DNA from 4 places in the Clostridium swellfunianum genome. Region 4 is predicted to be linked to each of the others. Evidence: riboswitches for the same ligand, from Rfam matches in the RefSeq annotation. Region 4 holds a riboswitch; each other region holds the start of a gene.

Region 1 (6,082 bases), 720 kb from region 4:
CTGGATTTTTGCTTTAGATGAGGATAATAAAGAAAATATAGGTTTATCCCCAATAGGTTTTGGTGATGCATTTTTAATTTTGTATCCTCGATAAATTAGAAGTACTTCGATTATTAGTATAATAATCAGAGCTATCACTATTTTAGTAAATTTAGACATGGATACCCCCATAAAAATTGATGAAAGAAAATTATTCTTACTTTATTCTATGATAGATATACTAATGCTAGCATATAAAAAACGAAAGCTTCTGAAATGTTCAGAAGCTTTCGTTTTAACTATTTTAAGTAGTTCTTTAGTTTTTCATTTCTTTCAATTAACATAATTAAAGGTAAACCTAATACATAGCAAACTACTAACTCGCCAAAACCCACCTGAATGGCAGGAATAATAAATGGAATATTTGCAGTATAGCTTATTAAAAGTCCTATAATAACAGCATTAACTACTACAGCTGGTAATGGAGCAAGAAACCTTCTTAACTTAAAATTGCTCTTTCCAATGTAATATGTCATTATTGCAGCTATTAAAGTTGCAAGAGAGCCAAAGATCATATCTAATGGACCTATTGGACTTAAAATATTAGATACAATGCAACCTATAAAAAGTCCTAAAACAGAAAAACCTGAGAAAAAAGGTAATATAGTTAGAACTTCTGCAATTCTGAACTGAATTTCACCATAGCTTATAGGTGCTAAAACCATAGTTAAAGCTGCATATACGGCGCCAATCAAACCACCAAATACAATTTTACGAACATTAAACCTCATTTTTAATACCTCCTAGTTTTGTTTAGCGACAGGATGGTTTCGAACTGTCGATATCTCTTTTAGATACCTGTACATTTTAACAGCTTTATCTCCGTTAGTCAATTAATAACTAAGTGGAATTAGAGTTGATAAGTTATGCTGGATACATCCTTGTATTAATTTGATATTAAAGGTATCATAATTATGGATGACATTATAGAGTGTGAAAGGGGAAGAATTATGAATATAGACAGCATAATTTTTGATTTGGATGGTACCTTATGGGATTCCACAGATGGAGTTTTAAAATCTTGGAATACCATAATTGAAAATAATAAGGATATAAATGTTAAACTAACAAAGGAAATTTTAAAGGGAACAATGGGACTTCAAATAATAGATATTGGAAGAAAGCTGTTTCCTAATTTAAGCGATGATAGAATTAAAGAATTGATGAAGGACTGCTGTGAATTAGAGAATGAGTATTTAGAAAAGCATGGTGGAATTCTATATGATAATCTTGAGGAAACTCTTAAGGAATTATCAAGTAACTCTAAGCTGTTTATAGTAAGTAACTGTCAATGTGGTTATATAGAAGTGTTTTTAAAATATCATAACCTTGGCAAATATTTTCTGGATTTTGAGAACCCAGGCAGAACAGGACTTAGTAAGGGTGAAAATATAAAGCTTGTTGTAGAAAGAAATAAGCTGAAAAGTTCAGTTTATGTAGGAGATACAGAAGGAGACTTAAAGGCGGCAAAGTTTGCGGGTATTCCATTTATCTATGCTAGCTATGGCTTTGGCGAGGTAAGCGAATATGATTACTCAATTAAAAGATTTAATGAATTGCTAGAGCTTGTTAAGCAAGAATAATCAGTATTATCAATATAGAAAACGCACTGATTTAATGGTAGTGCGTTTTGTTTTATTCAATAAAAGTTATTAAAAAAGAATATTTGTGTTTGCAATATTTACACAAAAAATGTATCATATTAGTAATAAAGAAACTATAAAAGGAGAACGGACATGAAAGCAGTATATAAAAACCCGAGAGAACTAGCTACAAAGCTAATGGATTTAGTTGATACCTATAGAGAGGGATTAATTACGCAGGAGAAGTTTGAGGAAAGTATTATAGCTATAATTGAGAAAAATGAAGATAGAGTTTATAAAAATGGTTTTATGCCTGTTAAACTTATCAGTATCATAGGAGAGGATAGAAAAGCCGTTATAGATGAGGTATCAAAAAAACTTAACAACTAACTATGCCGCATAATTTATAATCATTAATGCGAATAATATTGTAGATTGCATAGTATAGTACATAATATTCCAAGGAAATTAAAAGAAAGGAGCTTATATAATGAGCAAACAGCAAATAGGAGTAATAGGACTTGCCGTTATGGGGAAGAATCTTGCTCTTAACATAGAGAGCAAAGGGTTTACAGTTTCTGTATATAATCGTTCAAGAGAAAAAACAGATGATTTTATGAGTGAGATAGGGAACAAAAATCTTGTGGGAACTTATTCTATTGAAGAATTTGTAAACTCCATTGAGACTCCAAGAAAGATAATTATGATGGTTAAGGCGGGAAAGGCTGTTGACGATACAATAGAACAACTTAAGCCATTTATATCTAAAGGTGATATTTTAATAGATGGAGGAAATTCATTCTTTGTTGACACAATAAGAAGAAATAAAGAGCTTGAAAAAGAAGGCTACAGGTTCGTCGGAACAGGTGTATCAGGAGGAGAAGAAGGAGCTCTTAAGGGACCGGCTATAATGCCGGGAGGACAGGAAGATGCCTATAGACTTGTGGAACCTATTCTTACAGCTATCTCCGCAAAGGTAGATGGAGAGCCTTGCTGCACCTACATAGGTAGTGATGGAGCGGGACATTATGTCAAAATGGTACATAACGGAATTGAATATGGCGATATGCAGCTTATTTCTGAGGCATATGTCCTTCTTAAAAATGTGATTGGATTATCAGCAAAAGAACTTCATGAGATTTTTGCTGAATGGAACAAGGGTGAGCTTGACAGCTATTTAATAGATATAACTCAGGACATATTTACAAAGTATGATGAAGAAACTGGGAAGCCTATGGTTGATGTTATACTTGATACAGCAGGGCAAAAGGGTACTGGTAAATGGACTAGTCAAAGCGCTTTGGATCTTGGGATTTCAACGCCAACTATTACAGAAGCAGTGTTTGCGCGCTGCATATCTGCCATAAAGAGTGAGCGTACAGCAGCAAGCAAGATATTAAAGGGATCAAAAGTTCCTGATTTTAATCGAGATAAAAACGATCTAATAGAAGCAATAAGAAAGGCTTTATATGCTAGCAAAATTTGTTCCTATGCTCAGGGGTTTGCACTAATGAAAGCAGCTGCTAAAGAATACAACTGGAATTTGAACTACGGTAGTATTGCAATGATATTCAGAGGTGGTTGTATAATAAGAGCTCAATTCCTTCAAAAAATAAAAGATGCTTATGATAGAAACTCTGAACTGGCAAATTTAATGCTTGATCCATACTTTAAGAATATACTTGAAAGTTATCAAGATGCATGGAGAGAGGTTATATGTACCGCCGTTAAATATGGTATTCCAACGCCAGGTTTTTCTAGTGCGTTAGCATACTTCGACAGCTACAGAAGTGAGTTTCTTCCTGCAAATCTTCTTCAAGCTCAAAGAGATTACTTTGGAGCACATACTTTTGAGAGAGTTGATAGAGAAGGGACATTCCATTATAAATGGTTTTAGTCAATGACTTTGAATTGTTTTGTTTTAAAAGTTTCAAAAAAGTGTTGACAGCATTGCTTTAATATAGTAAACTCTAAACATAATTTAATAAGACCTCACTTTTACTAGTGAGGTAGAGGCGCGATGTTTAACAGTCTTTAGTGGAGTTTGAGAAGGTGTTGATACTAAGGAGAAGGAAATATCGCCGAAGCTTGCAATATTCTCAGTGTTGCTTGCTGGGTCTGCAGTTAAGAGCTGCAGGACTGTCTTAATAGGCTACCCGGCTTATTAAGTTGTGCTATCTCATATGGGAAAAGAAGGGTTTAGGTCCAATTTGCGTATTGCGACCTGAGGTATCCTCAGGTCTTTTTTGCGTATAGTTTAAGGCCGCTGGCTCATAAGATAGCGCTATCCTCATAAGGGGATAGCGCTTTTTATTATCAAAATAATACTTATATTTAGGAGGAATAGTAATGAGAAAGAAGTTATCAGTGCTAATTGCAATGTCATTATCAGCAGTAATGCTTTTAGGAGGATGTGGGATAAGTAAATCTGAAAAGGATGCTTCTGCATCTGCACCAAAGCAGGAAACCTTTAAAGTAGGTCTTGAGGCAGGTTATGCACCTTTTAATTGGACACAAATGGATGCGTCAAATGGAGCTGTCAAGATTGAAGGTTCGTCAGAATATGCGGGTGGCTATGATGTTGAAATAGCAAAGAAAATAGCAGAAGGTTTAGGAAAGCAATTAGTAGTAGTTAAAACAGAATGGGATGGTTTAGTTCCAGCTTTAACCTCAGGAAAAATAGATGCAATAGTTGCAGGTATGTCACCAACAGCGGAGCGTAGACAGACTATAGACTTCTCCGACAACTATTATAAATCAAATTTAGTTATGGTAGTTAAGAAAGGTGGAAAGTATGAGGATGCTGCATCAATTCAGGAGTTTAATGGTGCAAAAGTTACTGCTCAATTAAATACCTTCCATTACTCAGTTATAAATCAAATTCAAGATGTAAAGCTGCAGTCAGCAATGGACAATTTTCCGGTTATGAGAGTTGCTCTTGAATCTGGAATGATTGATGGATATGTATCCGAACGTCCAGAAGGTATCAGCGCACAAGCAGCAAACAGCAACTTCAAAATGGTAGAGTTTAAGGAAGGTTTTAAAACTTCCGATGATGATACAGCTATAGCTGTAGGTGTTGCTAAAGGAAGCGATTTAACTGCTAAGATAAATGATACACTAAAGGGAATTACAGAAGATCAGCGTAAAGCAATAATGGATGCTGCGATCAAAAATCAGCCGGCAGCAAATTAAAATAATGTGCTGCATACGCAGTTTTATGAAAACGGAGGTTAATACAAGATATGAGTCTTGATTGGATAATTAAAATAGTTTCAAAAAATTGGCCTATGTTCCTTCGTGGTGCTGGAATGACTCTTCTGGTTGCTATGATAGGTACTATTGTTGGATCTCTAATAGGTTTACTGGTTGGGGTAATTCGTACAGTTCCAATGCCTGAAAGAGGGTTAAAAAAGTATTTTCTAAAATTCATAAATATTATACTTTCTGTTTATATTGAAATATTTAGAGGTACACCAATGATTGTACAAGCGATGGTAATTTATTACGGCTCAAAGCAAGCTTTTGGTCTTGATATGAATAAGCTAACGGCTGCAATCTTTATAGTGTCTATTAATACAGGAGCGTACATGGCTGAAATTGTCCGTGGAGGAATTGTATCAATTGACAAGGGACAGTTTGAAGCGTCACATGCTATAGGTATGAGCCACTTCCAAACTATGATGAATGTAATACTGCCTCAGGTTGTACGAAATATATTGCCAGCTACTGGTAATGAGTTTGTGATAAATATTAAAGATACCTCTGTGCTTAATGTAATTTCTGTATCAGAGCTGTACTTTCAAACAAAATCAGTTGCAGGAATGAACTTCCACTATTTTGAGTCTTTCTTTGTTGCTTGTGTACTTTATTTTGTAATGACCTTTACAGTAACAAGAATACTTCGTTATGTTGAAAGAAAGCTGGATGGTCCTGAAAATTACATTATGTATGCAAACCAAATGCAGGTTGAAACCCCTGAGGATGCAATTAGAAGAACACAAAACGGCTAGGGTAAATTATTATGGAAGAGAATTATAGCTCCGAATTATCTTTAGGGGCAATTGATATGTGGGACTAAGGTTGGAGTTTGGACCTGTCTCTATTAAAAGGAGGAATTTCAATGAGCAAAGTAATTGAAGTGCAGCATTTAAGCAAAGCCTTTGGATCTCATGAGGTACTAAAAGATATAGATTTCTCTGTAAATAAAGGTGAAGTTGTTTCTATTATAGGTTCATCAGGATCAGGAAAATCTACTCTTCTTCGCTGTATAAATCTTTTGGAAAAACCAAGTGGGGGAGAGATAATTTATAACGGAGAAAACATCTTAGATGATAGGCATGATATTCGTGTTTACAGAACAAAGCTAGGTATGGTATTTCAACAGTTTAATCTTTTTAATAATCATGATGTTTTAAGCAACTGTGTGGTTGGTCAAATCAAGGTTCTAAATCGCTCAA
Region 2 (6,082 bases), 350 kb from region 4:
AACGAGAAAATTCATTAAGATTTTCTCGTTTTTTGATACACAATTCTAAAGAACTGTAAAATCTTTATCTACAGTAATAATAGTATTATATCTAGGTTGCACTTTCTTAAGTTCTACGTCTATTTCCTTCTTAAGTCTTTCCTCATCATCATGACTAAAACCTTTTGTATGTTCTATTACCAAATCGAATATTAGATTCTTGTAGTCCCCATCTCCAACTATTCTAAAATCATGCATTGATTTTACAAGAGGGAACCTTTTAAGGATAACTTCAAGTTCTTCTCTAGCCTTATTAACTTCTTTACTATCTGTGTTTATGGGATCCATGTGAATTACTAAAAATATATTAAGTTTTTTAGATAGTTCCTTTTCGGCTTTATCAATTATTTCATGGATGGCAACTACTGATATGTTACAGGGAATTTCGGCATGTATTGAAGCCATACATCGCCCTGGTCCATAATTATGAATTACCAGATCATGCACTCCATTTATATGTTCATAGGACATAACTCCATTTTTTATGTTTTCAACAAGTTCCGGATCTGGCGCTTCTCCAAGCAGTGGACTTAAGGTATCTTTGGTTATTGAAAAACCGGAATAGAGTATAAATAAGGCAACTAAAATTCCTATGTAACCATCAATAGGAAAAGCAGTCCATCTTGAAATTAGCAGAGATAAAGCAACACAGCTAGAAGCGAAAACATCGCCAAGAGCATCTAGCGAAGAAGCTTCAAGAGCTCCAGAGTTTATTGATTTACCTATAAATTTATTAAACCTGCTGAGCCAAACCTTTGCTCCAATAGAAATTAAAATTAAGATAAAAGGTATAAGATCAAATTTAACTAGTGTAGGATTCTTTATTCTCTCAAAAGAAGCTTTAATAAATTGAAAACCAACCATCATAACCATAAATGAAACAATTAGGGCTGATATGTACTCAATTCTTCCATGACCAAATGGATGCTCTTCGTCTGCCGGTCTGCTGGCTAACTTAAACCCTACAATTGTAATGATGGAAGAGGCTGCATCAGACAAGTTATTGAAAGCATCAGCGGTTACTGCTATACTTCCAGAAATAAGTCCTACAGAAAGCTTTATAGCAAATAAAAGAACATTGACTATGATACCTATTGTACCGCCTAAGTATCCATAAGCGCTTCTTACTTTTTCATTTTGTGTATTATCATAATCTTTTATAAAACGAGAAACTAAAAATTGAGATAGCATTTTATAACTCTCCTTGAAAAATAATAATTATCCTTAATATAACATATAATACCAAAGGTGAAAACAGTTTAAGAAAAGAGTGGAAATTATATCTATTATTTTGTTATACTTTAATTATGATTTGCTATTAAAGAACCTATTATGTACATAGCAAGAAATACAAAGGGTGTGACAATTAACAATTGTTATGTACAGAATAAGGAATACAAAGGGCGTAGCAATTAATAATTGCTATGTGCAAAATAAGGAATACAAAGGGCATAGCAATTAATAATTGCTATGTGCAAAATAAGGAATACAAAGGGGGCACTTAATATGTCAAAAGAATTACAGCTTGCTAATGAGCTTATCGATTTTATTTATGATAGTCCATCTGCTTTTCATGCAGCAGAAAGTGTAAAAAATATGCTGGAATCCAATGGATTTGATGAATTGAAAGCAGAAGATAGATGGAGCCTTCAGAATGGAGGAAAATATTTTGTTACTAAGAATGATTCAGCGGTATTCGCTTTTGTAATTGGTAAAGGAAAGCCACAGGAAAAGGGTTTTAAGCTTATAGGTGCTCATACTGATTCGCCAAGCTTTAGAATAAAGCCAAATCCAGAAATGACATCTGAAAATATTTATGTGAGGCTTAATACTGAAGTTTATGGTGGGCCAATACTAAATACTTGGCTAGACAGGCCATTAGCTGTGGCTGGAAGAGTAACATTAAAAGGTGAAAATCTTCTTAATCCAGTTACAAAATTAGTTAATATCAACAGACCAATACTTATAATTCCTAATCTTGCAATACATATGAATAGGGAAGTGAACAAGGGCGTTGAGCTTAACAGACAAAAAGATACGTTGCCGCTCTTATCACTTATAAATGAGCAGCTTGAAAAAGGAAGCTACCTTTTAAATGCTGTTGCTGAAGAATTAAAGGTTTTAAAAGAGGATATTCTAGATTTTGACTTATTCCTTTATGAATTTGAGAAGGGAAGCATTATAGGTCTTAATAATGAATTTATATCAAGTCCAAGACTAGATGATTTGGCAATGGTTCATGCAGGGATAAAGGCTTTAATTAATGCTGAAGCTTCAGAAGCTACAAATATTATGGCTTGTTTTGACAATGAGGAAGTTGGAAGCTCAACTAAACAAGGGGCAGATTCGGAGCTTTTATCAAACCTTTTAGAAAGAATAGTATTAGCTCTTGGCGGAGATAGGGAAGATTTCTTTAGAGCTGTTTCAAGAAGCTTCATGATATCAGCTGATTTAGCTCATGCTGTTCATCCAAACAGCGGCGAAAAGGCTGATCCAATAAACAGACCAGTAATAAATAAGGGACCAGTTATAAAGCTTGCAGCAAATCAAAGCTATACAACAGACAGTAATTCAGCTGCTGTTTATGAGCAAATCTGCAAGGCAGCAGGAGTTCCTGTTCAAAAGTATGTTAATCGTTCAGATACTCCAGGAGGTTCAACTATAGGACCAATTTCCTCAACTCACCTTGCATTGCGCTCGGTAGACATGGGAACTCCAATACTTGCTATGCACTCTATAAGAGAGCTTGGAGGAGTAGATGACCATAGCTATGTTGTTAAATCTTTTGAAGAGTTTTATAAAATATAGTAAAGAATATAAAAAGAAAAATTTTCTGATAACTATTGTAAAATGAAAATGACTGTGTTAAATTATAAAAAAGGATGAATTAAATTTCATTCTTAACTGAATAAGTTACCTAGGGTAGAGGTGCTGTAACTAATAGTAATCATAAAGAGCGGGCACGCGCTGACTTATGATGAAAGGAGTTATGGCCGAAGGAAAAATTACTTTGCGAGTATTCTTCCTGGCTTTGCATAAAATATATGCAGGGTTGTCACTGTGAAAATGGTGGAGAGCTACAAGGTTCACAAGTTGCAGTAATACGTCTTATTACAATGCAGCAAAGGTGTTCCTTTGCTGCATTTATTTTTTTTATAAAATAATGTATGTTTCTAATTTATTAAAACATTAATTAGGGGGCTATAATATGGCTGTAGTTGTGCAGAAATACGGAGGCAGTTCCGTAGGGACTGTTGAAAAAATTAAAAATGTGGCTGAGACAATTATTAAGAGGAAGAACAAAGGTGATGATTTAGTAGTTGTTGTATCAGCAATGGGAGATACCACGGACGATTTAATAGGACTTGCTAAAAAGATAACTGATAATCCTGATAAGAGAGAGCTAGATGTACTTCTTTCTACAGGTGAGATGATATCTTCGGCGCTTCTTGCTATGGCTTTAAAGGATTCAGGTTATGATGCTGTAAGCTATACAGCTTATCAGATTGGAATAAGAACAAGTGGGCAGTATGGAAAATCTCTTATTGAGGATATAGATGGAAACCACCTTAAAGAGAGCCTTGAGGAAGGTAAAATAGTGATTGTTGCAGGTTTTCAGGGAATCAATGAAGAAGGAGATATAACCACTCTTGGAAGAGGCGGTTCTGACACTACTGCAGTTGCTATAGCTGTTAAGCTTCAAGGAGTTTGCGAAATATACACTGATGTAGATGGGATTTATAGTGTAGACCCAAGAAAATATTCTAAAGCTAAAAGGCTTAGTGAGATAGATTATGAGGAAATGTTGGAACTTGCAAGTCTTGGAGCTCAAGTTATGCATTCCAGATCAGTAGAGCTTGGACAAAAGTATGGAATACCAATATATGTTGGGCTTAGCAATAGCGAAACTTGTGGAACAGTTATTAAGGAGGTTACTAATATGAATATGGAGAGCAAACCAGTTACAGGCCTTGCCACTAGTGATGAGGATGTGGCTGTCACAATAAGAGATATATCAAATGACACAAACGTACTATCAAATCTTTTTGAAGCAATGGCAAGCAGAAGAATAAATGTTGATATGATAAGCCAAACTGCACCTGTAGAAGGAAGGGTTAATATATCCTTTACAATACCAAAGGATGATTTAAAAGAATGCTTATCAGTTATTAGGACTTATGCAAGCAAAAATAGCATAAATATAGATGAGGAAATAACAAAGTTCTCAATAGTTGGAATAGGAATGAAAACAACCTCAGGGGTTGCAGCTAAAATGTTTAGATTGTTTAGTTCTAACAACATAGAAGTTAAGATGATAACTACCTCAGAAATTAGAATTACCTGTGCTATAAGGCAGGAAGACAAATTAAAGGCAATTAATCTAGTAGCAGAAGAGTTTAAATTATAAGGATGTGAGAGCATGGAGTTTTTTGGTACAACGAAGGTTGTAGATAATGTATTAAATATTGGTGGCGTAGATGCTACTCAGCTTGTTAAGCAGTATGGAACTCCTTTATATGTTATTGACGAGGAATTAGTTAGAGAAAAATGCAAAAGATATTATAAATCTTTTGCTGTAAAGGAAAGAGGCAATAGAGTTGCTTATGCAGGAAAGGCTTTCTTAACTCTTGCTATGTGTCAGGTAATAGCAGAGGAAGGCTTATGCCTTGATGTAGTTTCAGGAGGTGAGCTTTACACCGCAATAAAAAGCAAATTTCCAATAGAAAATGTCTATTTCCACGGCAATAATAAAACTTTTGAGGAAATAGATATGGGAATCAAGTATGGGGTTGGGAAATTTGTCGTAGATAACTTCTATGAAATAGAAAGAATTGATGAAATAGCTAAAACTTATGATAAAGTTCAAAAGATTCTTTTAAGAATAACTCCAGGCATAGAAGCCCACACTCATGAATATATAAAGACAGGCCAAATAGATTCGAAGTTTGGTTTTACTATTTTAAATAACAATACTCTAAATGCAGTCAAGAGGGCAATAGAGCTTCCTAATATAGAGCTTGTTGGACTCCACTGTCACATAGGATCCCAGATTTTTGATATAACTCCTTATGAGGATGCAGTTGATGTTATGCTTTCTTTAGTAGCAAGCATAAGGCAAGGACTTGGCTATGAATTAAAGGAACTAGATTTAGGTGGAGGCTTTGGAATTCACTATAGAAGTGGGGATAATCCTAAAACAGTAGAACAATTTTGCAGTGCTATATTAAGCAGGGCAGACAAGACCGCAGCCGAATTAGGAATAACCCTACCAAGCCTCACTATAGAACCAGGGAGATCAATAATTGGAAAGGCGGGCACAACTCTTTACACCGTTGGAGCAATAAAAGAAATTCCTGAAGTAAGAAAATATGTAGCTGTTGATGGTGGAATGACAGACAATATAAGACCAGCTCTTTATAAGGCAGAATACGAATGTGTAATAGCAAACAGAGTTGAAGCGGCGAGTAAAGAAAAGGTTACAATCTCAGGAAAGTGCTGTGAATCGGGAGATATTTTGTTAAATGATGTGCAAATACCAAAAGCTCAAAGTGGCGACATTCTTGCGGTGCTCTCAACAGGAGCTTACGGCTACTCCATGTCCAGCAACTATAACAAAATACCTAAGGCAGCTGTAGTCTTTGTTAAGGACGGACAGTCAAAGCTTGTTTGCAAGAGACAAACTTATGAGGATGTTATAAACAACGAGATGATGCTATAAATAAAATTGGTATAAGAATATGCTAGCTTATAACCCGAAGCTTTCTTCAATCAGTTCTTATAATGAACAGAAAATAAAACCTCCATGGCTTTGTACTAACCATGGAGGTTTTTCTCTTGCAAAGTAAAAAGTTAACAATATAACTTTTTAACAATTTAACTTTTTGCTCTGCAAGGAATATGCCTTTAGTAATTGGTATAACTATTACTATTTTATTTCCAGGGCGTGAAGCTGCAGTAACCTATTTCATCGCAAGCTTTTTTCATAGTTTGCCAAAGCTTGGAATCTTTTAAAGTTTGCACTGAGGACGGATACAAAATATGA
Region 3 (6,082 bases), 710 kb from region 4:
TGCTAATAGTGATGCCCCAAACTCTCCAAAGGATAAAAATAAAGATAATGAGGGCAATGGTAATAAAAATGACAATAACAATTCCAACTCAAGTTCAAGCAATTGGAAAAATCAAGACCTTATTAGCAATCAGCCTAATTCTACTAATGGAAAAAACAGTAATAAAAATGGTGACAAAAGCAAAACGAAGGATGATTCTAAAGACAATCAAAACAATCAAAAGAATGAATCTAAAGGCAAAAATTAAGTACTGCTGTGCTAGCAGTGCTTTTTATTTTCAGAATAATATTTCACTGCAGTGTAAAAATACTTATAGCATACTTAGAAAGGGGCTATAAGAATGAAAATAGAAGGATTTTTCAGCGGCATAAAAAATGCCAATGAGGCAGTTGTAAAACTGAATCAAGCAGGATATAAAGCATACTCCGATTTAAATGAGCATTATATGATAAATAACAATGTGGATACTAATTTTCCCGGCAATGAGAATACTCCAAGTCTTTCAGACTTAGTGCTGCGCTCTGGCGATTCCAGCGAAGTATCTGATAAAGCACCATTAATAGCAGCCAGCCCAATGGTTAGCGGCATGGGCAATTTTGAGGAAGTAATGGATATAAATTATAAGGTTGTAGTAGATGCACCACAAGGAAGCGAAACTCAGATTAATGAAATTCTAAAGTCTATGGGTGGAGAGCTTGAAAGTCCCAACTTGAATATTCCTGACAGAATTAAGGATATAAACTTAAGAAACATAGATACCCGGGATTTAAACCTTGGTAAAGCTAACGATATAGGTATAACCACATAGAGGAAAGGGATTGTTTCAAAACGAGACAATCCCTTTATTATTCTACTTCAGTGTAATCAACATCTATTATATTACTTTCAGATAAATCCATATTATTTATTATTTCAACTTCATCTTTGCTTTTTCTAAATACAGATTTTCTTCCAATAAAATATGCTTTTACCTTTTTATAAACATAGCTTATTCCCCAAATACTTATGCCTATTACAACAATTACAGGAAGTATATTGATAAAAAAAGCTAATGCAGCAAAAATTAAAACAGCTACTAACAAATTAGAAAAACCTCTATTTAATAACTCCATAGTTATTAGCACTCTCCTTTTTGGTTATGTGCTTATTATATCACTCTTTTAGGAATATAGTATTAATTAACCTTTAAAAGGTTGTTAATATTTTGTTACTATTATAAAAAGTTTTCTTATCTTTTCTAATAAAGCTAAAAATCACAATATTATTTGTGCATTTTTCTTTCAATATAAATTATTAGTTTTTCATATAATTACCACCTATACTTTATTTTTATATGCAAATAATAATTTTGTAGGTTAATACCGAATTATCAAGGAGGGAATTTTATGCCTAATACACAAAATCAAAAACCACAATTAGACAGCAACAATCTAAAGGTAATACAAGACCAAATCTCCTATGAAGCTCTTATGACTAAGAAATACAACGAATATGCATCCATGTGCACAGATCAGAACCTGAAAAATCTTTGCAACCAAGCTAGCCAAACTCATAAGCAAAGCTTTGACGGTTTAAAAAATTATTTAGATTCTCACCAATAAAAATTGGAGGTACATGATATGAATAACAAGCTTACTGAAAAAGACCTAATGCATGATTTATTAGCTACTGAAAAACAAGTTATTTCTGCTTACAGTACAGGAATAACTGAAACTTCATGTCCAAATCTTAGAGATACTCTTGTTACCAACTTTAAAAATGCTCAGGATACTCAATATAAAGTATTCGATGCAATGAGACAAAAGGGCTGGTATCCAATAAAGGATGCTCAAGATGCTGATGTGCAAAAAGCTAAAGATGATGCTAACACAATGGCAAATGAGTTAATGTAAATAATAAAACTAGTTATCTAGAACTTTTTTCTAGATAACTAGTTTGTTTTTTACTCTGTTACAGTATGTGCTACTTCAATTCTTTCTCCTCCGCCTGAAATTGTAGCAGTTGTAGTTCCTAGGGCTGTTCTGTTGTCAACAACCCAATTAAAAGTTGCTTGACCATTCTCATCTGCCATTCTCATTTGAGCTACAGATATTTCTCTATCTCCAAGCACATAGGATGTATTTATTGTATAGCTTGTGTTTGGCTTTCCTTGTATCGTTATCGTTCCTGTTTCTCCTCGTCTTAGAACAGTTTTTGAAGCTATTACTCTAAGCTGAGACTCAGCTTTTACTGATTGGTAGCTAATGCCAATAAGCATTAAGCATAGCGCAAAAATAATTATTCTCTTAATCTTCATAGTAATCCTCCTATCGAAAAATTCTATGCTTATCTTTCCCATATTGCTGTTTAATATTACAAAAGCACAAAAGCATGTTAACTATACATTAGCATGCTTTTTGAGATTAAGCTGCAGTCTTACTGCTTTCACTGTTTGTTGTTTTATTTTTATACTTCATATAAGCATATACTGGGATTCCAAGTACAGCTAGAAGCAGTCCATATAACACAGCTTCCAAGCCTGAACCATAAATTGCCCAACCTGAATATATAAGGGCAGATACAGGTATAAAGAAAGTTTTAATTCCAGTTAACAGATTAAATCTCTTTCCCTCTTTTAATATATATTTTAATTCAGCGGCTGCTGTAGTTGCATATACAGGCAGGAAGGAAAGTGTTGCTAAAAGTATTGTAAAGTTAAAGGCTGAAACTAAAGTTTTATTATTAGCATAATTCATGAGCAATAATATATTTACTAACACTGAACCTACAATAAGTGAAATATGCGGTGTCTTAAATCTTGGATGAACTTTTTTAAAGAAGCTTGGAAATACTCCATCCTCTCCTGCTGCAAAAGCAACTCTAGCTGTAGATAATAGCCATCCAATAGTTGTTCCAAGTATGCTTACAACTATTCCCAATGTGATAAATTGAACCATTCCACTTCCATAATACTGAGTTAATATATCTGCTATTGGTGCCTTACTTGCTTCAAGATTTGCTTGTGACAATGCTCCCATTGCAAAAAAGTTAATGGCCATATACATTATTGCTGCTATAGATATACCTATTATAGTACTTCTTGCTACATTCTTCTGAGGGTCTCTTATTTCTCCTGCTGCTATAGAAGAACTTTCCAATCCGACAAAGGACCATAAAGTTAAAGTTGCAGCTGCAGGCATAGTTTCCATTCCTTTGCCTTGAGGGAACATCGGAGTTATATTATTAATATCAAAGTGCAGAGCAGCTGAGATTATAAAGAATAAGAATAACACTATTTCAAAAACTGTTATAGCTGTTTGTATTTTCCCAGCCATTCTAACGCCTATTATATTAACTAGTGTAAATATCCATAAAACTGCTGTGGCAAATATAAATGCTCCAAGATTACTGCTGCCTATTGCTGGAATAAGCTTACCAGCATAGCTTGACACTGCAATAACTACAGCTGCGTTTCCTATCCATGAACCGTTCCAATAAAGCCAAGCATTCATAAAGCCTGAAAACTCGCCAAAGGCTGCTTTAGAATACTCATAAGGCCCCCCTGTTTTAGGTAATCTTCTGCTAAGGCTTGCAAAGCATAAAGCTAGAAGTATAGACCCAAAGGCCGTCATAAGCCAGGCTGACATTGTTGCACCCGGACCTGCCTTTCCTGCCAAAGTTGCAGGCAGCATAAATATTCCAGACCCCATCATGTTCCCTGTTACTAAAGCCGTTGCTATAAAAAGACCTAAGTCCTTTTTTAAATTATTATTTTGTTCCATCTTAAACCCCTCCTATAAAGGCAAATAATTTTTTGAAGGGTAAAAACTAGAATAAGCATATAAAAAAGCCTTGAGCAGTACACTCAAGGCCTAATAACACGCACAAATATAAACATCATGTTAAATCCACTGAATGATAGCTCTCCACAAAATACTTGTGACAGTTCTGCACATATTCTATGCAGAACCAGCTATACAGCATTAAAGCTTTTGCTGTATGCTTCGGCGATTTTTCCTTTCCTGCTGCTTCACTATGCTTTCATCCACAGTAGTACTCATAAAGACCGCGCCTCTATCCTAGTTATTTAATTACACTTCACGAATAGTATTATGCAGGATGAATAGAAGAAAGTCAATAATAAAATCAGACAAACCAAATAAATATAGCTTGAAAGTAGGCTATAATCACATTAAGAGATGGCAATAAAAAAATATAACAATATAACCATATAAGAATTTATATGGTTATATTGTTATTATAATTACATATTATTTAACATCCATAGTGTAAAGTTAAGAACTCCTGCAAAGGATACCCAAAGTATGTACGGAATCATTATAATACCTGCTAGCTTGTCAAATTTAAAAAACTCAAAGGTTGTTAGCAGTATGAAAATTAGGAGAAGCATAAGTTCAAAAAATGCCAGACCTATAAGTCTCCATCTGAAGAATATAATAGTCCACATGAAGTTTAAAAACAGCTGAATACTGTATAAGATTAAAGCTTTTCTAGTATCTGCACCTTCTCTTCCCTTCATCCAAATTCTGTAGGCCGCTATTCCCATTAAAAGATACAAAATGGGCCATACCACAGCAAACACCCATCCTGGTGGAGCAAAGGCAGGCTTTATTAAACTCTCATAGGACTTCGTATCTGTCATACCTATGTAACTGCTTAAAAAACCTATACCTTCTGCTAAGACTATACTTATTATTAGAGCTAAAATATTCTTTTTACCGTTCACCTTAAAAGGATTTAACACATAATTTTCCTCCCTATATTGTTTCTAATCCTAATATAAGATACTTAATCAAAAAATATGCTATATTTATTAAGTAATTAGCACACAATATCTTGTAAATTTATCCTCTAAACCATATAATTGTAATATATCTTCAGATTTTATTATAAAGGATGTGGGCTACATGAAATTTAGCGAGTTCCAATATAAAAGACCAAATATTAAAGAATTGGAAACCTGCTTCGATGAACTTTTAAGAGACTTTAATAATGCTGAAAGCCTTGAGTCTCAAAGCTCAGTTATGGAAAAAATAAATGAGCTTAGAAATGAATTTGAATCAATGTCCCAAATAGTAGGCATTCGTCATACTATCGATACAACAGATAAGTATTACGAGGAAGAGCAAACCTTCTTCGATGAAAATACTCCTATATATCAAGGCTTAGTTTCAAATTATTATAGTTCTTTAGTTAACTCCAAATTCAGAACTGGACTTGAAGACAAATGGGGAAAGCAGCTTTTTAATATTGCTGAACTGACTATTAAAACTTTCTCACCAGAAATAATAGAAGACCTTCAGCTTGAAAACAAGCTTTCCAGCGAATACACAAAACTTATGGCTTCTGCTAAAATAATGTTCGAAGGCGAAGAAAGAAATCTTTCACAACTTGCTCCCTTTCAAATATCAACTGACAGAGATATGAGAGTAAAAGCAAATAAAGCAAAGTACGGCTTCATGATTGAAAATGAGCAAAAGCTAGATGAGATTTATGATGGGCTTGTTAAGGTTAGAGATAAGATTGCTAAAAAGCTTGGATATGAAAATTTTGTAGCTCTTGGATATGACCGTATGTTAAGAGCAGATTACAATTCTGAAATGGTTGCAAACTTCAGAAAGCAAGTTAAAGAGTACATAGTTCCCACAGCTACAGAGCTTAGGGAAAGACAAAGAGTACGTCTAGGACTAGATGAACTCAAATATTACGATGAACGCTTCAGCTTTAAAACTGGAAATGCTAAACCTAAGGGAGATCCAGAATTCATATTAAACTGTGGTAATCAAATGTATAATGAATTATCAGCTGAGACAAAAGAATTTTTCGACTTTATGGTTGAAAACGAGCTTATGGATTTAGTAAGCAAAAGAGGAAAAGCCGGAGGCGGATACTGTACCTTTATAAGCAAATACAAATCTCCGTTTATATTTTCAAATTTCAATGGAACTTCAGGCGATGTAGATGTATTAACTCACGAAGCTGGTCATGCTTTCCAAGTGTTCAGCAGTAGAAATTACGAGATTCCTGAGTATAATTTTCCAACCTATGAAGCCTGTGAAATTCATTCCATGAGTATGGAATT
Region 4 (6,082 bases):
GAAGCAGTAGAAAAGCTGGAAAAACAGAAAATCGATTTTGATAAGAAGCAACTTCTGGACAACCCAGAGCTTTGCAAAGAGATAATTAATCTTATAGATTATTTTAAAAATGAAGAATGAAGATTTCTCTTCATTCTTCATTTTTAATCATCATCTTCCATTTTCTTTTGCTCAATATAAATCCTAATCTTATGAACCCATTTTCTATAAAGACTAGGATTTTCCTGCTTTAGAATAATAAGAAAGTCATCTAAAACCCCAAGCTTATAAAGTCCTTTAGAAAGGTGCTGAGGGAAATCTCTTTTTTTACTATAAAATTTTTGAGGGTCAATGACCATAAGCCTGCCATCAGGTTCAACAAATACATCCTTACACCTAATGTCAAGCTTAATAAACTTTAGTCTTTCAAATTCCTTTAGTAGCTCTAATATATCTACAACAAGTTTCCTGCTAAGGCCATTCTTCTTTATGTATTTATTTAGAGGCAATCCATCAACATAATCTCTTATCATATAATTCCCGCCAACCTCATATAGTTTTGGGAAGTATTTGCTGCCTCGTACTTTTTTCAATATATGTGCTTCACCATGAAAGTCCTTCATTACATAGCATATTTTAATAACCTTTCCGTCAGGAAGCCTATATACTATGCCGTTGTGTCCTTTCCCAAGAAATTTACACTCGAACAGATCAATATCTGTATACTTGCTAGAATAATTTTTTCTACCCATATATGCACCTAAAGTATTGCTTTCTACTATAATATGAGTAGTAGCTATAAAATGTTACACTAAAGCATCCACATTTCCTTTTAAGCCTATAGCTTCAGCTTCCTTTTGCATGCCTTTTAAGGTTTCCTCGATAACTTTATCAAGCTCCATATCTAGCATTTTTGCTCCGCCTTCAATAAGTTCTCTATTTACTCCAGCAGCGAATCCCTTGGTTTTCCATTTTTTCTTAATAGATTTTAATTCTGTATCTAATATACTTTTGCTAGGTCTCATTAACGCTGTTGCAGCAATAAGACCGGTTAGTTCGTCTGTTGTATAAAGTACTTTTTCCATTCTTTCTTTTGGCTCCACATCAATACAAATTCCGTATCCATGACTTTGAATTGCACGAACATAATCTTCAGGCCAATTTCTTTCTCGGAGTATCTCTCCAGTTTTTACGCAGTGCTGCTCTGGATACATTTCATAATCTAGGTCGTGTACCAACCCTACAATTGACCACTTCTCTACATCTTCTTCACCAAAAAGTTCAGCGAAGTGCTTCATAACAGCTTCTACTGAAAGTGCGTGCTTTATTAAGCTGTCGCTTTTATTAAATTCTTTTAAAAGTTTAAGAGCTTCTTCTCTTGTTGGTTTGTAGTTAGACATAATTCTCACTCTCTTTCTTTTGCTTCATTTCTATTATTTACATATTAGTTATATAATTTCCATGTGTCAAGTGTTTATTGCAAGTGTTAAGTTTTAAAGTTGCATTATATAAAATGTTAAGTATTAGTTTTAACATTTTAGACATAAAGTAAGAGCTATTATAATAAAATTATAGTGTTTTAATTTTATCATTTTAAAATAAATTTTAGACAACATAATATTTGCTAGATGATTGAAATATCCCAATTTTCAATAAATTGTGTTGACAGCAAAAGAAAAAGAGCGATATAATATAATCAGAAAATTAACAAATATATACATAAATAGAGGCGCAAGTAAATGGGTAATCTTTAAGTGTTAAGGAGAAGAACCTTCAATATTAAAGATGAAGGATTTACCTGCCGAAAGAATATGTTTGTTCTTGAACATTTTCTTGGGAGTAAGAGGTACACTTTTATTCTTGCCGTGAATTATCATTCATGGAGAGCTATTTATGTGATGAGAATAAGATTTTCATTGCATAGATGGCTACAGGATGAATGGTAGCTTTTAATTACCATGCCATCAAAGCACTGAGAATCTTCAGTGCCTTTTTTATTTTTTTGAGAAGGGGGAATGATCTTGAAGGCAATTATCAGAGTTAGAATGAGCATGCATGATGCTCACTATGGTGGAAACTTAGTAGATGGTGCTAAGATGCTTCAACTTTTTGGAGATGTTGCTACTGAACTACTGATTAGAAACGATGGAGATGAAGGCTTGTTCAGGGCTTATGAAAATGTAGAATTTTTAGCGCCTGTTTATGCTGGAGACTTTATTGAGGCTGAAGGAAAAATTGTAGGTTGGGGAAACACTTCTAGAAAAATGGAGTTTGAAGCTAGAAAAGTTATTGTGCCTAGGACTGATATCAATGATTCAGCTGCAGATTTGCTTGAAAAGCCAATAGTTGTTTGCAGAGCTACAGGAACTTGCGTAGTTCCAAAGGATAAACAGAGAAAAAGATAAAACTAAATATTTGTATGGGGGATGGGCATGGATAAATTAATAATTACAGCTGCAATTTGTGGAGCAGAAGTAACAAAAGAACAAAATCCTAATGTACCTTATACGGTAGAAGAAATAGGAAGAGAAGCGGAAGCAGCCTATAAAGCAGGAGCAAGTATAATTCATCTTCATGTTAGGTATGATGATGGAACTCCTACTCAGGATAAGGAAAGATTTAGACTGTGTATGGAAGAGATAAAGAGGAGATGTCCAGATGTAATTGTTCAACCTTCAACTGGTGGGGCAGTTGGAATGAGTATTGAGGAAAGGCTTCAACCTGTTGAACTTCTTCCTGAGATGGCAACGCTAGATTGTGGAACCTGCAATTTTGGTGGAGACGATATTTTTGTTAATACAGAAAATATGATAAAAGCCTTTGGTGATAAAATGATAAGCCTTGGAATAAAGCCGGAAGTTGAAGTTTTTGATAAGGGAATGATTGATATGGCAGTGAGACTTCAAAAGAAAGGGTATATTAAGGCGCCAATGCATTTTAATTTTGTTATGGGGGTAAATGGTGGGATAAGTGCAGAACCTAGAGACTTTACTTTTATGAAAGATAGTATTCCACATGGCAGCACCTTTACAGTTTCAGGCATAGGGAGAAATGAATTTCCTATGGCGGTGATGTCTATAATCTCTGGAGGTCACGTTAGAGTTGGTTTTGAAGATAACGTTTACTTATCAAAAGGTGTGCTTGCTAAATCAAATGGGGAACTTGTAGAAAAAGTTGTGAGACTTGCTAAGGAACTTGGAAGAGAGATTGCAAGCCCAGCAGAGACAAGACAAATACTTAGCCTAAAAATATAAGAATACAAGAACATAAAAATATAAAAATATAAAAATATAAGAATATAAGAATATAAGAATATGGGGGTTTATTATGGAAAAGGGATGTAAATACGGAACACATAGGGTTATTGAACCAAAAGGAGTGCTGCCTCAGGCTGCGCAAAAAATATGTAATGATATGAATATATACAGCAATGAAATACTTATTGATGTTCAAGCGCTTAATATTGATTCAGCTAGTTTTACCCAATTAGAGCAGGAAGCTAATGGTGATATTGAAAAGATTAAAGCTAAAATTTTAGAGATAGTAAGTGAAAGAGGAAAGATGCAAAACCCTGTGACTGGTTCTGGAGGAATGCTGATTGGAACTATAGCTCAAATAGGCGAAGATTTACAAGGAAGAGATTTAAAAGTTGGAGATAAAATAGCCTCACTAGTTTCACTTTCTCTTACTCCATTAAAAATTGAAGAAATTACAGATATAAAATGTGAGATAGATAGAGTTGAAGTTAGGGCAAAAGCAATATTATTTGAAAGTGGTATTTATGCAAAGCTTCCAGATGATATGACTGAAAACTTGGCGCTTGCAGCTTTAGACGTAGCAGGAGCCCCAGCTCAAGCTGCAAAATTAGTTAAGCCAGGACAAAGCGTATTGGTTCTTGGTGCAGCAGGAAAATCAGGTATGCTTTGCTGCTATGAGTCTATGAAGAGAGTGGGACCAACAGGAAGAGTTATAGCTATGGTTAGAAAAGAGGAACAAGCTAGGAAGCTTTTAGATTGGGGATTATGCCATAAAGCAATAATAAGCGATGCCCAAAAGCCAGTGGATGTTCTTAATAAAACCTTAGATGCGAACAATGGTAAGGAAGTTGATATTTCCATAAGCTGCGTTAATATTCCTAACACAGAGATGTCCTGCATACTTCCTGTTAAGGATGAAGGAATAGTTTACTTCTTCTCTATGGCAACAAGCTTTACAAAGGCAGCTCTTGGAGCTGAAGGTATTGGCAAGGATGTAAATATGATTATAGGAAACGGCTATACAAAAGATCACGCTGAAATAACTTTAGCTGAACTTAGAGAAAGTGAAACCTTAAGAAAAATCTTTGAAGAGTTATATGTTTAATATTTAGTGTGGGGGCTAACTAATATGAAAGTAAATAGAAGACTTGAACTCTTTAGAGACATACCTGATGAACAGTGGAATGATTGGAAGTGGCAGGTTAGAAATAGGATTGAAACTTTAGAAGAATTAAAAAAGTATTTTCCCTTAACTGGAGAAGAGGAAGAAGGGATTAAGAAGTGCTTAGTTAATTTTAGGATGGCAATAACACCTTACTATTTATCTCTTATAAATATAAATGATAAGCATGATCCTATAAGAAAACAAGCAATTCCAACCGCTTTTGAAACCACGAGGTCTGGAGCAGATTTAGTTGACCCTCTTCATGAGGATGGAGATTCACCGGTTCCAGGATTAACTCACAGATATCCTGACAGAGCCCTGCTGCTTGTTACGGATCAATGCTCCATGTACTGCAGGCATTGTACTAGGAGGCGTTTTGCAGGATGTAATGATTCAGCTATGCCTATGACTCAAATAGACAATGCAATAAACTATATTGCAAAAACCCAAGCAATAAGAGATGTTCTTATATCTGGTGGAGATCCTTTACTGCTGTCAGATGATAGGCTTGAGTATATTATTAAAAGACTTAGAGAAATTCCACATGTAGAAATAGTAAGAATAGGATCAAGAGTACCTGTAGTTATGCCCCAAAGGATAACTGAGGATTTGGTTAATATGCTTAAAAAATATCATCCTGTTTGGCTTAACACTCATTTTAATCATCCAAATGAAATTACAGAGGATTCAAAGAGAGCCTGCGAGCTTTTATCTAATGCAGGCATACCACTTGGAAATCAATCTGTATTGCTGCGTGGAGTTAATGATTGTGTTCATGTTATGAAAAAGCTTGTTCATGAGCTTGTTAAGATAAGAGTGAGACCATACTATATTTATCAGTGTGATTTATCCTTAGGACTTAGCCATTTTAGAACTACAGTTTCAAAGGGGATTGAGATAGTAGAAGGGTTAAGAGGTCATACTTCAGGTTTTTGCGTGCCAACCTTTGTGGTTGATGCTCCAGGGGGAGGAGGAAAGATACCTGTTATGCCTAACTATGTAGTTTCACAAGGTTATAACAAGGTAATTTTAAGAAATTTTGAAGGTGTAATAACTACCTATGATGAGCCTGAGTATTATACTCCAGGCTGCAGCTGTGAGGTTTGCAGAGGGGAACGTGAGGCAGTTAGGGTAGGAGTAGCGGGATTATTAAATGACCAGCAAATGGCTCTTGAACCAGAGGGACTTGAAAGGAAAAAGAGAAAGAAGAAGTCGGTCGATGAATTGGCGCTGACGGTCTAAATGAAAAATAGGTACGGAGGTTTATCGTGGGGAATTTTGATTTGATAGATGTAATAAAACAATATAACTCCGTATCTATAATCGGAATGGAGAAAAATGTTGGTAAGACTACTGTTCTTAATTATATCTTGAGTAAAGCTTGGGGGAGTCTTACTCTTGGTGTTACCTCAATAGGACGTGACGGGGAGGATAAGGACAGGGTAACTTCAACAGAAAAACCAAAAATATTTATTGAGAGTGGTACTTATATTGCCACCGCAAAGGAATGTCTTTTTAAGGGAGATATTACTAGAGAGATTATAGAGGCTACAGGAATCCATACTCCCATGGGAGAGGTTATTATTGCAAGAGCGTTGAGTGATGGCTACGTTGAACTAGGAGGTCCTTCTATAAACGCTTATATGAAGGAGATCTGCCATAAGCTTAGTTTGCTGGGGGG

What was found. Region 4 has a riboswitch for lysine ahead of kal (3-aminobutyryl-CoA ammonia lyase). Riboswitches for the same ligand answer to the same signal wherever they lie in the genome.
Region 1: it holds a riboswitch for lysine, as region 4 does, so the genes downstream of both, NBE98_RS09065 (transporter substrate-binding domain-containing protein) here and kal (3-aminobutyryl-CoA ammonia lyase) in region 4, are expected to answer to the same signal.
Region 2: it holds a riboswitch for lysine, as region 4 does, so the genes downstream of both, NBE98_RS14560 (aspartate kinase) here and kal (3-aminobutyryl-CoA ammonia lyase) in region 4, are expected to answer to the same signal.
Region 3: it holds a riboswitch for lysine, as region 4 does, so the genes downstream of both, NBE98_RS16060 (APC family permease) here and kal (3-aminobutyryl-CoA ammonia lyase) in region 4, are expected to answer to the same signal.

Annotation. Positions count from the first base shown of each region.
Region 1 covers NZ_JAMOFV010000006.1:1,979,394-1,985,475, reverse strand. Annotated here, with positions in the region: gene NBE98_RS09085 (QueT transporter family protein) at 279-770, opposite strand; gene NBE98_RS09080 (HAD family hydrolase) at 990-1,622, shown strand; gene NBE98_RS09075 (TIGR04540 family protein) at 1,776-2,012, shown strand; gene gndA (NADP-dependent phosphogluconate dehydrogenase) at 2,113-3,519, shown strand; lysine riboswitch at 3,625-3,807, shown strand; gene NBE98_RS09065 (transporter substrate-binding domain-containing protein) at 3,972-4,817, shown strand; gene NBE98_RS09060 (amino acid ABC transporter permease) at 4,868-5,635, shown strand; gene NBE98_RS09055 (amino acid ABC transporter ATP-binding protein) at 5,746-6,082, shown strand, end outside.
Region 2 covers NZ_JAMOFV010000006.1:3,047,943-3,054,024, forward strand. Annotated here, with positions in the region: gene NBE98_RS14550 (cation diffusion facilitator family transporter) at 46-1,230, opposite strand; gene NBE98_RS14555 (M18 family aminopeptidase) at 1,546-2,847, shown strand; lysine riboswitch at 2,955-3,127, shown strand; gene NBE98_RS14560 (aspartate kinase) at 3,248-4,447, shown strand; gene lysA (diaminopimelate decarboxylase) at 4,460-5,758, shown strand; gene NBE98_RS14570 (DUF438 domain-containing protein) at 5,971-6,082, opposite strand, start outside.
Region 3 covers NZ_JAMOFV010000006.1:3,407,843-3,413,924, reverse strand. Annotated here, with positions in the region: gene NBE98_RS16090 (anti-sigma factor domain-containing protein) at 1-247, shown strand, start outside; gene NBE98_RS16085 (hypothetical protein) at 341-808, shown strand; gene NBE98_RS16080 (hypothetical protein) at 846-1,112, opposite strand; gene NBE98_RS16075 (hypothetical protein) at 1,386-1,601, shown strand; gene NBE98_RS16070 (spore coat protein) at 1,620-1,892, shown strand; gene NBE98_RS16065 (hypothetical protein) at 1,943-2,296, opposite strand; gene NBE98_RS16060 (APC family permease) at 2,403-3,761, opposite strand; lysine riboswitch at 3,891-4,064, opposite strand; gene NBE98_RS16055 (TspO/MBR family protein) at 4,244-4,744, opposite strand; gene NBE98_RS16050 (M3 family oligoendopeptidase) at 4,908-6,082, shown strand, end outside.
Region 4 covers NZ_JAMOFV010000006.1:2,702,630-2,708,711, reverse strand. Annotated here, with positions in the region: gene NBE98_RS12935 (hypothetical protein) at 1-120, shown strand, start outside; gene NBE98_RS12930 (protein kinase) at 144-731, opposite strand; gene NBE98_RS12925 (HDIG domain-containing metalloprotein) at 786-1,379, opposite strand; lysine riboswitch at 1,696-1,877, shown strand; gene kal (3-aminobutyryl-CoA ammonia lyase) at 2,001-2,384, shown strand; gene kce (3-keto-5-aminohexanoate cleavage enzyme) at 2,412-3,233, shown strand; gene kdd (L-erythro-3,5-diaminohexanoate dehydrogenase) at 3,307-4,341, shown strand; gene kamA (lysine 2,3-aminomutase) at 4,366-5,643, shown strand; gene kamB (lysine 5,6-aminomutase reactivase subunit KamB) at 5,670-6,082, shown strand, end outside.